2 regions of the Vibrio sp. PSi01 genome follow, and region 1 is predicted to be linked to the other one. Evidence: riboswitches for the same ligand, from Rfam matches in the RefSeq annotation. Region 1 holds a riboswitch; the other holds the start of a gene.

Region 1 (6,739 bases):
TCTTCAATCTCATTCGAAGTAACTCGAATTGATTCAGGAGTCACACGATCGAACTTTTCAGTCAGTTCTTTGAGTGCGGCGTCGCCTTCATTTCGTACTTTTGCAATAACATCAGAAACAGTCGCTGTGATGTTTGCACCTTCAGTAATAGCTGGACGCTCTAATACCGAGTCTTGCTGTGATTCACTTAAAGATTGCCAAACAACGGTTCTCATCGTCACTACCCCATCATTTTTTCGATTGGTAATACTAGAATCGAGCTTGCACCCAACTCTTTCAGCTGTTCCATAGTTTCCCAGAACAAGTTCTCAGTACTTACTAGGTGAACGGCAACTTTGTCTTTATCTGTAGATAGAGGAAGAACAGTAGGATCTTCAGCTCCAGGCAATAGCGCTTTAATTTGCTCTAATTGAGACGTTGGTGCGTGAAGCATGATGTACTTCGACTCTTTCGCTTGCTGAACACCTTGCATACGAGTCAGTAGTTTTTCAATTAATGCTTCTTTGTCTGCATCAAATTCGCCGGTGCGTTGAATTAACGTTGCTTTAGATTGAAAAATAGCTTCTGCTTCTTTTAGGCCATTCGCTTCTAGCGTAGCGCCTGTAGAAACCAAATCTGCGATAGCGTCCGCTAGTCCAGCTCGAGGTGCTACTTCAACTGAGCCTGTTAGCATACAAGTGCTGAATTCAACACCCTGCTCATCCATGTAGGCTTTTAGTAGTTGTGGGTAGGTTGTTGCAATACGTTTACCCGCTAGGTCTTGTGGGCCGTTGTATTCTTCATCTTTGTTGATAGCGATAGAAAGGCGGCAACCACCGAAATCTAAACGACGTAGTGTGCGAAATTGCGATGGCTCTTTTAGAGCAACGCGGTCTAGGCGAACTTCTTCTAGCTCATTTTCACCAATGAAACCTAGGTCAACCACACCGTCCATGATAAGACCTGGGATGTCATCATCACGAACCAGTAACAAGTCGATTGGCATATTAAGTGAATGAACCACTAGGCGCTCACCCATGATGTTAAATTTAACACCACATTTTTTAAGTAAGTCTTGGCACTCTTTACTTAAGCGACCTTTCTTTTGAATTGCGATTCTTAGGCGTTGTGTCTGCATTGCTGTATCCCTGTGCAAATATTTGAATTTATTGATTATTTAAAAGTGCTAAAACTAAAAAACCCTCGGAAGACTTTGTCGTCCCGAGGGTTTAAATCTAAATTCTTTGACTTAACCTCCGGGAGAATTCTTGCTCCCGGGTATACGTAAATCTCCCCGAAAGACTAGATAGGGTGATGATGGTGATGAATGTTCATTACTAATTTACGCATACTTATAAGCTCTTAGGTTGTTTGCTGTCTTGTCTCCACACTAACTAAGCTGACATCCTTTTTCAACCATTTATTCGAACTTTTTTCACTAAAACTCAAATTAATTTAACAGGTACAAAAAAGGGAAGCCGCAGCCTCCCTTTTCATTATTCAATCAGATGATGATTAGCTGTTGCACGTCGCCATTTTGCAGCGAGAGAAATAAGCCAATGCAAAGCATACAGCAACAAACGTTAGAGACGCCGCACCAAATGCGATGCCAGTTGATGATGTCATACCTAAGGTAATGAAACCAACACACGATACGAAGGCCACAGACAGCGCATAAGGAAGCTGAGTCGATACGTGGTCAATGTGGTTACAACGAGCACCGGTAGAAGAGAGAATCGTCGTATCAGAGATTGGAGAACAGTGATCACCAAACACAGAACCCGCAAGAACCGCACTTAACATAGGCAGAATCAGAGCGATGTCAGAGGCTGCAGCCATGTCACCCGCGATAGGAAGCATGATACCAAATGTACCCCATGATGTGCCTGTCGAGAATGCCATCAGGCCAGCAAGAAGGAACAAAATAACAGGTAGCCAGTGGTAATCAATGTTACCTGTTGCTAGAGACGAAAGGTAAGAACCGGTTTTCATGTCACCGATAACAGAACCGATAGTCCATGCAAACACAAGAATCAGGATAGCGCCAAACATAGAGCTAGCACCGATCCACATTGTTCTTGCGATATCAGACATTGGCAGCTTTTGCTTAAACACTGTCGCTAGCGCAACAAGCAGGCCAACAACACCACCGTAAACAAGAGACTTGCCTACATCTGTATTTTCAAACGCACCAAGCAAGTTGAATGCTTGACCGTCAGCGGTAAGCGCTTGACCACCGGTATAAAGCATTGCAGCTACCGTCGCTACGATTAACGATACGATTGGCATAACGAGATCAGAGACAGAGCCGTTTTCACTCTCTTGAATGTCTAGCTCTTCATTTAGGTCGTGAGCTTGCTTTTGATCGTTGTCACCTTCAAAGCCACGGCCTTGAGATGCTTCGATCTCATGTTCACGCATTTTACCAACATCTAGACCGAACCATGCAACGGCAAATACCATTAATAGTGCGAACACAGCGTAGAAATTCATCGGGATAAGACGAACGTAAGCACCCAATGCTGAGTACTCTGTCACACCGTGTGTTACTAAGATGCCACCAATAATAGTAATGATGTAAGCACCCCAGCTAGAAGCCGGCATGATCACACACATTGGAGCAGCAGTAGAATCCAGAATATAAGCAAGCTTAGCGCGAGATACGTAAAAGCGGTCTGTAACAGGACGAGAGATAGCACCTACCGCTAAGCTGTTGAAGTAATCATCAACAAAAATGAACACACCCAAGAAAGCAGCAAGTAGTTTTGAACCACGTTTGCTCTTAACACGAGACTGGGCCCACTCAGCGAATGCTCGCGTACCACCAGATAATGTTAATAAGGCGGTTGTCATTCCAAGAATAATTAGGAATGCGACGATGCTCATGTTCCAGGTATTAATGCCACCATCTTCGATGAAAACACCAGAAGCTTTAGTAAACACGTAGCTAGCTGCGTTACCTACTGAGTAATCAGCAAGTAAAATCGCACCCATAACGATACCGACACCCAAGGAAACCAATACACGGCGGGTAACAATAGCGAGAGTTAAGGCCACAAGGGGAGGAAGCAAAGATAAAGGTGATGTTGCAAAATCTATTAAATTCATGATCTTCAAAAACCAGTTTTTTATTTGGCTAGAGATCTACTGCAGACAAACTTGATACGGCTTATCAAGCTCATGTTGAACTAAGCGAAAGGGAAGTGAACACTTCACCCAACCCTACAGTAGCGCTCCATAGTTTAAAATTAAGACTATGGCAGTGTTGTACCTATTGAGCACAACCCCAGCAAATTGCTTAGATATACAATTTACTTCGGCAATTAGACCTTTCATTCCCGTTCATTGGCATCACCCCAACGAAAACTACTTTTTATAATTGCACCTCTACGTGCGATAACATTATTAACCGTTGAAACCAAAGTTTAACAACAAATCAACCAAAGCATCGCATCAGGTAGCCGCAATTGTACTCATCAAGGGCAGCATTGCAACATATCATTCCGACAAAAATAGTTTTTTGTTAATGAAGTAATCAATAGAAGAATAGTCAACTTAAGGTAATTACTCCACCAGTCACATATCAGTTTTTTAGATATTCTTAATAATTATTATAAATTCACTAGGAGTTCGCCTTTTCATTTTCAACTATTCATCTCAATTCTTTATTTAAATATGTAATAGAAGAAATACTATTTGTTTTATTCCTAGGCTCTGTTTATTATTAGGAGGATTATTTAGTTTACCTTGATGGGAAATATCATGTCTGAATTAACAAAAACTTTATTAAATATCCGCAGCCTTCGTGCATTCTCACGTGAATTAACTCTTGAGCAACTTGAAGAAGCGCTAGACAAGCTGACTATTGTTGTACAAGAGCGTCAAGAGTCTGAAGCTGAAGAACGTGCTGCTAAAGCAGAGCAAGAAGCTAAGCTTTCTGCTATCGCTGAACAAATTGCAAAAGACGGAATTGATGTTGCTGATCTTATCGCTGCACTTTCTGGTGAAGCAAAATCTAAAACGACAAAAGCTAAACGTGCTCCTCGCCCAGCTAAATACAAATATGTAGATGCAAACGGCAACGAGAAAACTTGGACAGGTCAAGGCCGTACGCCTTCAGCTATCCAAGAACAACTAGATGCTGGTAAATCTCTAGAAGAGTTTGCTCTTTAACGCATCGTGTTTGCTAAGTGAATAATCAATAACACACTAAGCAATAGAATTAATATTTAAGTCGACCAAAGTATTATTTACGGCTTGAATATATTCAGAAACAAAAAAGGCTCCTTTCGGAGCCTTTTTTATATTTTGTTATTCGTTACTGGATTTGATAAACACAGTAGCGTACTTAATAAACCGAGAAGTTCATTTGATAAGTACGACACCTTATCTTTCCCAGTAAGCTTCTTCTAAACTGTCTTCTCTTTCAGGAAGACCACGAGATAAACGTGGAGAGTGTTGAACTAACACTTCATAACTTGCTCGGTTTGAATATTTACAAACTTGCGAGAAAGACGAATACGTCAAAAATGAATGTTGGTGCTTACTTGAGTTAGGCACGTTTTCTTTGTGGTATTTATTCGCAGCCATATCATGCAATAAAGCCGATAACGCAGCATCACCTGCACCATTGGTATTCTTGATCTTTTCAGGGCCACCCATATAAGGTGCAATGTGCGAATAGATCTTAGTCGGGTTGTCACATAAGTTTTTATGAGCAGGACGGCTAAACTCGTAACGGTTAAATTCCGCAATAGAACCCGGTAATAGAGGTAAAGACGTTTCACGCTTTGCGGCGTCTTCTGTGTAACCCGCCATAAATAGGCCAACAGGGCCTGCAGTACATAGAACTAAGTCAACCCACTCTAGCGCTTTGTCAGAAGCGGCAAGAGGATCACTTTCACCAGTTAACGCTTCCGCTTCGTCTTCGTTCATTGCAACAACTGTTACATGCTGCTCAAGGAAATCTTTCCAAAACTCTGGATCATCTTGAATAACGAATTTAGTTCCCAACGTTAATACAACGGGTACATCATATTTCTTCGCGTACTCGATCGCTTTCATTGTTGCATCAGGCATTGGGTCGCCAGGTTTACAACGAACTAAATAAGCGGTTAATACCAAAGCAGAAGCACTTTTGAAGATCTTTTCAGGAATACTCTCAGGTTTTAGTTGGTTCATTTGACCTTCGCTAATTGCGAAAGTACGTTCACCATCTTCAGTAATTAATGCAAAGCAGCGACCAATTGCGCCATCTACCCCTTGTAAATGATTCAGATCCATTCTGCTTGATGTATTACATAAATAACGATAACCATAGCTACCAATCTTAATATCTTGGCTCATTACACCTAGCAGCGTTGAACGGTCATCTGCCAGCACTGAATAGTTGTGTAATGTATTGCCGATCGTACCACCAGCATATTCATTGGTAATCAAGCACTGCTCTTTTAATTCTTGATATAAAGACTCTGCAGCTTCGTCACCGATGACTAGCGAATGTCCCTTACTTAAGCCATATTTTTCGATTAGCTCAGAACTCACTTTCGCTTCGATATCCACCAATGTTTGGTCAATGCCGATAATATGAGTACGTGACATTCTTTTACTAGTTTGAGCTTGGCTAACTAAAGGGTCACGAGCGTGAACCGGAAAATAGTGCTTTGATTTACGTTGTCCAGGGAATTTCATAGGGCTAGTCTAAGTCAAGGGGAAATAGGTGGCGGATTCTACCGCGCAATATTTAACGCGGCAATCTTTCAAACTATAGCAAACGTTTGCTGTACTATTTTTTTATTCGCCTTCCATAAAGCTTAAATCAGGCAGCATACCCAAATGCTCTGCATAACGTTTTTGATTGAACTCTGCACCATTTTTCATTACGTCAAATACTTCAATAGCCAGTGCACATGCCATAGCCGCAATTGCTTCTTCACGCGGTGTACCAGTCATCATTAAACGCATCAACGTCTCTTTCACTTTCACTGGTTCACCATCCTCAAGCTGGTTCTCGATGATCTCAATCAGCTCTTCTTCTTGCATAAATTCATTTTGTTCAGACATTTTTTTATCTCAGGTCTTGGATTTCGAGCGACTATGCCACATATACTTCTGACATCCTAGCGACTCACCTCGCTCTCATGCGATTCTCTAACAAAGTCAGCGCACTATTTGTGCAAATGAAACTGTGATTCCGGTCTCGGATCTGTCACGGCGTTTCTCTTTCTGTTAGAATCTGCGACCAAGTAATAGTAACGGTGTTTAGACATGTCAGATATCAGCTCTGGAAACAGCGAAAAGAAAGTAATTGTCGGTATGTCCGGCGGTGTAGATTCGTCAGTATCGGCGTATCTTCTTCAGCAACAAGGCTATCAGGTAGAAGGCCTTTTCATGAAAAACTGGGAAGAAGACGATAACGAAGAATACTGCACGGCAGCTGAAGATCTTGCTGATGCTCAAGCGGTATGTGACAAATTAGGTATCCACCTTCACACTATCAACTTTGCCGCAGAGTACTGGGACAATGTATTCGAATACTTCCTTGCTGAGTACAAAGCAGGTCGTACGCCAAACCCAGACATTCTTTGTAATAAAGAAATCAAATTCAAAGCATTCTTAGAGTTTGCAGATGAAGTATTAGACGCAGACTACATTGCGATGGGTCACTACGTTCGTCGTACTTTTCCTACTCAAGAAGAGCTAGACGCTGGTGTGAAACCAGAAATGCTACGTGGCCTAGACAGCAACAAAGATCAAAGCT
Region 2 (6,739 bases), on a different contig from region 1:
CCGGGGTTCACGGCGGTCATGTGGTTGCTGAAGGGACAATGCAAGATATTCTCGATAACCCAGAATCATTAACTGGGCAATATCTGAGCGGTGTAAAAGAAATTGCTATACCAACAGAAAGAACACCTATCGACAGAAAGAAGGTCGTTGAGATAGTCGGGGCGACAGGTAATAACCTCAAAAATATCACGGCAACCATTCCAGTCGGTTTGTTTAGCTGTATCACAGGCGTATCAGGTTCCGGTAAATCTACGCTAATCAACGATACCTTTTTTAAGATCGCTCATACCCAACTCAATGGTGCGACGACAGCCGTAGCTGCGCCGCATAAGAAGCTCAAAGGGCTAGAACATTTTGATAAGGTGATTGATATTGATCAGAGCCCTATCGGTCGTACACCAAGATCAAACCCTGCTACTTATACTGGGATCTTTACTCCGATCCGTGAGTTATTTGCGGGTACACAAGAGTCGCGATCTCGTGGCTATAAACCAGGACGATTCAGTTTTAACGTTCGTGGTGGTCGCTGTGAAGCGTGTCAGGGAGACGGTGTGATCAAAGTAGAGATGCACTTCTTGCCAGATGTGTATGTGCCGTGTGATGTGTGTAAAGGTAAGCGTTATAACCGTGAAACTTTAGAAGTTCGCTACAAAGGCAAAACCATTGACGAAGTTCTAGAGATGACCGTAGAAGATGCGCGCGAATACTTCAACCCTGTTCCTGTGATTGCTCGTAAGCTACAAACCTTAATGGATGTTGGTCTTTCTTACATCCGTCTTGGGCAAGCAGCAACAACCTTATCCGGCGGTGAAGCACAACGTATCAAACTCGCACGTGAGCTATCTAAACGAGATACAGGAAAAACCTTATACATTCTAGATGAACCAACTACTGGCCTTCATTTCCATGATATTCAACAGCTACTCACGGTTCTACACAGGCTGCGTGATCACGGAAATACGGTTGTTGTGATTGAACACAACCTAGATGTCGTCAAAACCGCAGATTGGATATTAGATTTAGGCCCTGAAGGTGGTCAAGGTGGTGGTGAGATTGTTGCAGAGGGTACACCTGAAGATGTGGCGTTAGTCGAAGGTTCACACACTGCTCGCTTCCTTAAGCCTATGTTAAATTTGAAGTAGGTGTAAAATAGCGCCCTGCGGGCAGACAGAAAAATGTTAAAGTAACAGAGCTTGTTTCAAAAGGAACAAGCTCTGTTTTTATAAGGTTAGGGATTTATGGCAACAATACATACTAGCGGTACCCAGCTAGAAAATCAGATAACTCAGCTACCACTCAATAAAGCCTTTCTTGCTTCTTTAGCTGTCGTATTCTTATTAGCTATGCATTTTTTCATGCCGAACCCTGGGGGCTCTGGCCTAGCTTTATCCTTTAACCCTATGACTTGGTTAGCACTAAGCTTTACGTTAGCGATTGGCTTTTATCAGCTAGCGACTAACCGGGTGCTCAAATATTCCAAACTAACCGTTGGTTTACTGGTTAGCTGCATCATACTTACGCTACCCATCTTTTACAGCAACGCATCACCTCAAGGGGCATCAGGGCGCTTGCTTGGATTGTGGGCAGGCTTTGCGTTATTCGTCGTCCTCCAGCAATTTAAATTCAGCAATAAACACAAGCAACGTATATTGTGGTTCATTGTACTCGCTGTCGTCATTCAAGCGTTGTTTGGTTATGTACAATATTTTGCCTTAGAGCCAGGAAACCCATTTGGCTACAACACTGCTGCGAATCGACCTTACGGGATCTTCCAACAACCCAATGTTATGGCCAGCTTCCTAGCCACTGGCTTTGTGCTTTCTGCTTATCTTCTTGCGAGACAACCCGCGAAATATAACCACAAGATTAGCGAGTCGATTTTACTTTATTTAACTCCAACCTTAACCGTACCTCTATTAATTATTATTGCATCACGAACGGGTTGGTTGGCAGCGGTAATAGGGTTGATATGCATTCTGCCTTACCTATACAAATTCTCGACTAAGAAGCGATTTTACGGATGGTGCACATCAGTAGTAGTCGGTATCGCTGTTGCGTTTACGGTTATTAACCTGAGCACAACGGATAGTCTCGCGAGCAAAAGAACCAATTTAGAAAGCCCAAGAGCCTATACCTTTCCACAAGCGTTAGACATGATGATAGAAAAGCCATTTACAGGTTATGGTTACGGGAAGTTTGAACCTGAATACACCTTATATACGGCTCGCCAGCATCAACTTAACTCGAATTATCACCCCGGCCTTCCATCCATGGATCACCCTCACAATGAGTTTCTTTTTTGGGGCGTTGAGGGCGGGATAGTACCAATCATCGGTATCTTGATTGCTGCGGTGCTGGTGATGTCACGTATAGCCAGTTCGGCTAAAGGAACTCGTCTAGTACTGCTCGCGCTATTTATACCCATACTCTTGCATTCTCAGCTCGAGTATCCATTTTACCACTCTGCGATTCACTGGATAACCTTTATCATTTTGATTTACTGGGTTGATCAACGCTCTTCTCGGCACTATCAACAGTCGTTTAGTATCGTCAGTAAAACCCTCTTTAGAGTGTCGAGCTTAGTGATTCCGATCTTGGTGAGCTTCTATATGTTGAGCGCGCTGCATACCAATTATGTGCTGACTCAATTTGAACAATCTAAGCCGAAGAACCCAGATATTCTTAAGCAAGTTACGAATCCCGTAGTATGGAAAGATCGCTATGATTGGGATGTGTACAGCACGTATCTCAACATTGGGCTCTACAAAGCTGATCCGAGTCTTATTCAGCCTTATGTTGATTGGTCTTTGGAAATAATAAAGAGTAAACCAAGACCCGCGTTTTACAGTAACCTAATCCTCGCGTATCAGGGTTTAGGCGATCACAGCAAAGCAGAACAAATTCGGAGCGAAGCAAGCTTCTTATTTCCAAATAGAGATTTTTCAAAAGTTCAGTATAAGAAAATTTCAGCCGCTGAGAACAACGTATCTTCTGCCAAGTGATATTGATGCAGCTAAAGCGGTAGACTTTGGAGGCTTAAGTTAGGCACAAAAAAAGCGCACGATCTCTCGTCGCTTTTTTTTCGAATTTTACGGTTAATTATTCTAATACATCTTTTAGTGCTTTTAAGCACAATGCGACGTTCTCTTTACGAGCGCCATAACCCATTAAACCAATACGCCAAGCCTTCCCTGCCAAAGAACCAAGGCCTGCACCGATTTCAAGATTATACTCTTCTAACAACTGCGTTCTTATTTTGGCTTCATCAATCCCTTCAGGGAAGTAAAGCGCATTCAATTGAGGTAGGCGACTCTCTTCGTCAACCACAAATTTTAACCCCAAAGCTTCTACGCCAGCTTTCAGTTCTTGGTGCATCGCATAGTGACGTGACCAAGCGTTGTCTAGGCCTTCATTTTTCAATAAAACCAACGACTCATGCAGAGCATACAGGCTATTCACCGGCGCCGTGTGGTGGTAACTACGCTTACCTTCGCCACTCCAATAACCTAATACTAAACTTTGATCTAGGAACCAGCTTTGCACTGGCGCTTGGCGGGCTTTCATTTTATCAACAGCACGCTGAGAAAAAGTAACCGGAGATAGTCCAGGTACGCAAGATAGACACTTTTGGCTACCCGAATAAACTGCATCAAGCTGCCACTCATCAACTAGTAATGGCACACCACCTAGAGACGTTACTGCATCAACAATCGTTAACGCACCAAACTGACGAGCGATAGCTGAAATAGCTTGAGCATCAGATAACGCTCCGGTTGATGTCTCTGCATGTACAAATGCGACAGCAACAGCATCAGGGTTTTCTGCCAATGCTTGTTCTACCTTTTCAACTGAAACGGGCTTACCCCACTCGTCGTCAACAAGGATGGCTTCGCCACCACAGCGAACCACATTCTCTCGCATACGCTCACCGAAGACACCGTTACGACAAACGATCACCTTTTCACCTGGCTCAATCAAGTTAACAAAACAGGTCTCCATACCCGCACTACCCGGAGCAGAAACGGCAATCGTAAATTCGTTTTCAGTCTGGAAAGCGTATTTAAGAAGCTGTTTCAGTTCATCCATCATCGCGATAAATAACGGGTCGAGGTGACCAATGGTTGGGCGGCTTAAGGCCTGTAAGACTTGAGGCGAAATGTCTGAAGGACCCGGTCCCATTAACGTTCGGTGCGGTGGATAAAAGCTATCAATAGCAGTAGTGAGTGTTAAATTAGACATGTACATCCCTTACGTTAATGTTGTGAACAATCCACCCTAAAGCAAATTGATTACCTCAGCAATTAGCCATAAGTATTGAGGTCACACCACTGTCACATAATTGTTAAAATTATTTTTTAAATATCTCCAGTTACGGATTGACATTGTTACCGCAAACACGTTCAATGAAATGGCTATCTAGCAGAAGAGGAGCACTGCCCAGGCAGATGTTTTGTGGAACCGCATTTCCAATACAAAACATTAAGGGGGAGCAGTGCCGAGATAATAAAAGGATGCAGGACCTTTATTATCGGTTGAGCGGGCTGAATCCCGGCAACTGTCGCCATTTCTATATGGTGAGGAGCTTCTGAGGTTACTATTCTAATAATTCCTCTCTTTTTGCTCTAAATACTCTCTTCGAAAAACATCGGACGTTGGATTACCCAACCGTAATTTTATTTTAGGAAGTCGTGGGAGATATATCGTGAGTGCATCTAATGTAGCTGGTTCTTTTAATGTCGCTAAGTTTGGTGGAACAAGTGTTGCCAACTTTGAAGCAATGAGCCGTTGTGCTGCTATTATTGAAAATAACTCGAATACGAAACTGGTCGTGAGCAGTGCATGCTCTGGCGTTACCAACCTACTCGTTGAACTCGCGAATGGGGTTCAAGACAAAGCTCGTCGTCAGGATTTGATGACGCAACTGACTGACATTCATAACGCAATTCTCGATCAGCTAGCTGATCCAATCAGTATCGAAAAAGACGTACATTGTATTCTCGATGATATTGCGAGCGCCGCAGAAGCTGCATCATTTCAAGCCAGCACTAAATTGACAGATCACCTTGTCGCATGTGGTGAGCTGATGTCGACACACATTTTGGCTCAGATTATTCGTGAACGAGGTACACCAGCCGTTCGTTTTGATATCAGAGAAGTGATGCGCACTAATGGTGATTTTGGTAAAGCAGAACCACAACTTGAAGATATTTCAGCCCTAGCAAAAGAGAAGCTTATACCACTTTGCCAACAGCAAGTTGTGGTTACTCAAGGTTTTATCGGTGCAGATAGCGAAGGTAACACCACGACTTTAGGCCGTGGTGGCAGCGATTATTCCGCCGCGCTGATCGCCGAATCAGTACAGGCAATGGGGTTGGAAATCTGGACAGATGTTCCGGGTATTTACACGACAGATCCACGCATCGCACCGAAAGCATCTCCTATTCCAGAGATCAGTTTTAGCGAAGCATCGGAAATGGCAAACTTTGGTGCGAAGATACTGCACCCTTCAACTCTAGTACCTGCATTGCGCCACCAAATCCCGGTATTTGTCGGCTCTTCTAAAGCACCAGAGTTAGGTGGAACTTGGATTCGCCAAGAAGTTGAAAGCTCACCATTATTCAGAGCACTTGCTCTTCGTTGCAACCAAACGATGGTTACACTTCGCAGTGCAAACATGTTCCATGCTTACGGCTTTTTGGCGAAGGTATTCGAGATCCTTGCTAAACATAAGATCTCAGTCGATCTCATCACGACTTCAGAGATCAGTGTCTCACTGACTCTCGATCAAACAGACACATCAGGTGGCGCTCCTGAGTTACCAGAAGCTGCTCGACTGGAGCTTGAAGAGTTGTGTTCTGTAGATATTGAACACGACCTATGCCTTGTTGCGCTTATTGGCAACAACATGAGTGAAAGTAAAGGCTATGCAAAGCAGGTGTTTGGCACTCTGGAAGATTTCAATCTACGTATGATTTGTTACGGAGCAAGCCCACACAACTTATGCTTCTTGCTAGATGCATCTGTTTCTAAGTTGGCGATCCAAAAACTTCACCAAGAGTTATTTGAATAAGGCGATGGTTAATTAATTGGTTTTAATTAACCAAACCCCAGATACAAAAAGGGTTGCTCTTGAGCAACCCTTTCTCTTTTTTACTTTACGAACCAAAGCTCGTCATAGATTCAAACTAGTTAATGTTTGGACCTAACCACTTCTCAGCTTCCAACATATCCCAGCCCTTACGATCAGCATAGCTTTCTACTTGATCCTGTTGAATCTGTGCAATCGCAAAATATCGCGAATCAGGATGAGAGAAGTACATACCCGACACTGAGGCACCTGGCCACATTGCGTAACTCGTGGTTAGTGACATGTCGATGGCTTTTTCAACGTCCATCAACTCCCACAATGTGCCTTTCTCTGTATGTTCTGGGCAAGCAGGGTAACCCGGAGCTGGACGAATACCTTGGTACTTCTCTCGAATCAAATCGTCGTTAGACAAATCCTCATCAGGCGAGTAACCCCAAATGTCCTTTCTCACTTCTTTGTGTAAATATTCTGCAAACGCTTCAGCCAAACGGTCCGCAACCGCCTGAATCATAATCGCATTGTAATCATCACCATTAGCTTTATATTCATCAGCAAGCTCTCGCTCACCAATACCGCCAGTAACCGCAAAGCCACCAATCCAGTCAGCTTTACCGCTGTCTTTTGGAGCAATGTAATCTGACAAGCAGTAGT

What was found. A riboswitch is a leader RNA that binds a small molecule or an ion and turns the genes downstream of it on or off. The one in region 1 is predicted to bind lysine.
Region 2: it holds a riboswitch for lysine, as region 1 does, so the genes downstream of both, lysC (lysine-sensitive aspartokinase 3) here and ACFI6G_RS00450 (Na+/H+ antiporter NhaC family protein) in region 1, are expected to answer to the same signal.

The regions. Positions count from the first base shown of each region.
Region 1 is NZ_JBHNYN010000001.1:101,320-108,058, reverse strand. It holds gene hisD (histidinol dehydrogenase) at 1-221, opposite strand, end outside; gene hisG (ATP phosphoribosyltransferase) at 221-1,117, opposite strand; His leader region at 1,171-1,306, opposite strand; gene ACFI6G_RS00450 (Na+/H+ antiporter NhaC family protein) at 1,495-3,087, opposite strand; lysine riboswitch at 3,200-3,377, opposite strand; gene ACFI6G_RS00445 (H-NS family histone-like protein) at 3,742-4,152, shown strand; gene ACFI6G_RS00440 (inosine/guanosine kinase) at 4,366-5,670, opposite strand; gene ACFI6G_RS00435 (hypothetical protein) at 5,773-6,042, opposite strand; gene mnmA (tRNA 2-thiouridine(34) synthase MnmA) at 6,247-6,739, shown strand, end outside.
Region 2 is NZ_JBHNYN010000021.1:5,201-11,939, reverse strand. It holds gene uvrA (excinuclease ABC subunit UvrA) at 1-1,142, shown strand, start outside; gene ACFI6G_RS19730 (PglL family O-oligosaccharyltransferase) at 1,239-3,002, shown strand; gene ACFI6G_RS19725 (pyridoxal-phosphate-dependent aminotransferase family protein) at 3,100-4,239, opposite strand; lysine riboswitch at 4,416-4,593, shown strand; gene lysC (lysine-sensitive aspartokinase 3) at 4,703-6,070, shown strand; gene metH (methionine synthase) at 6,186-6,739, opposite strand, start outside.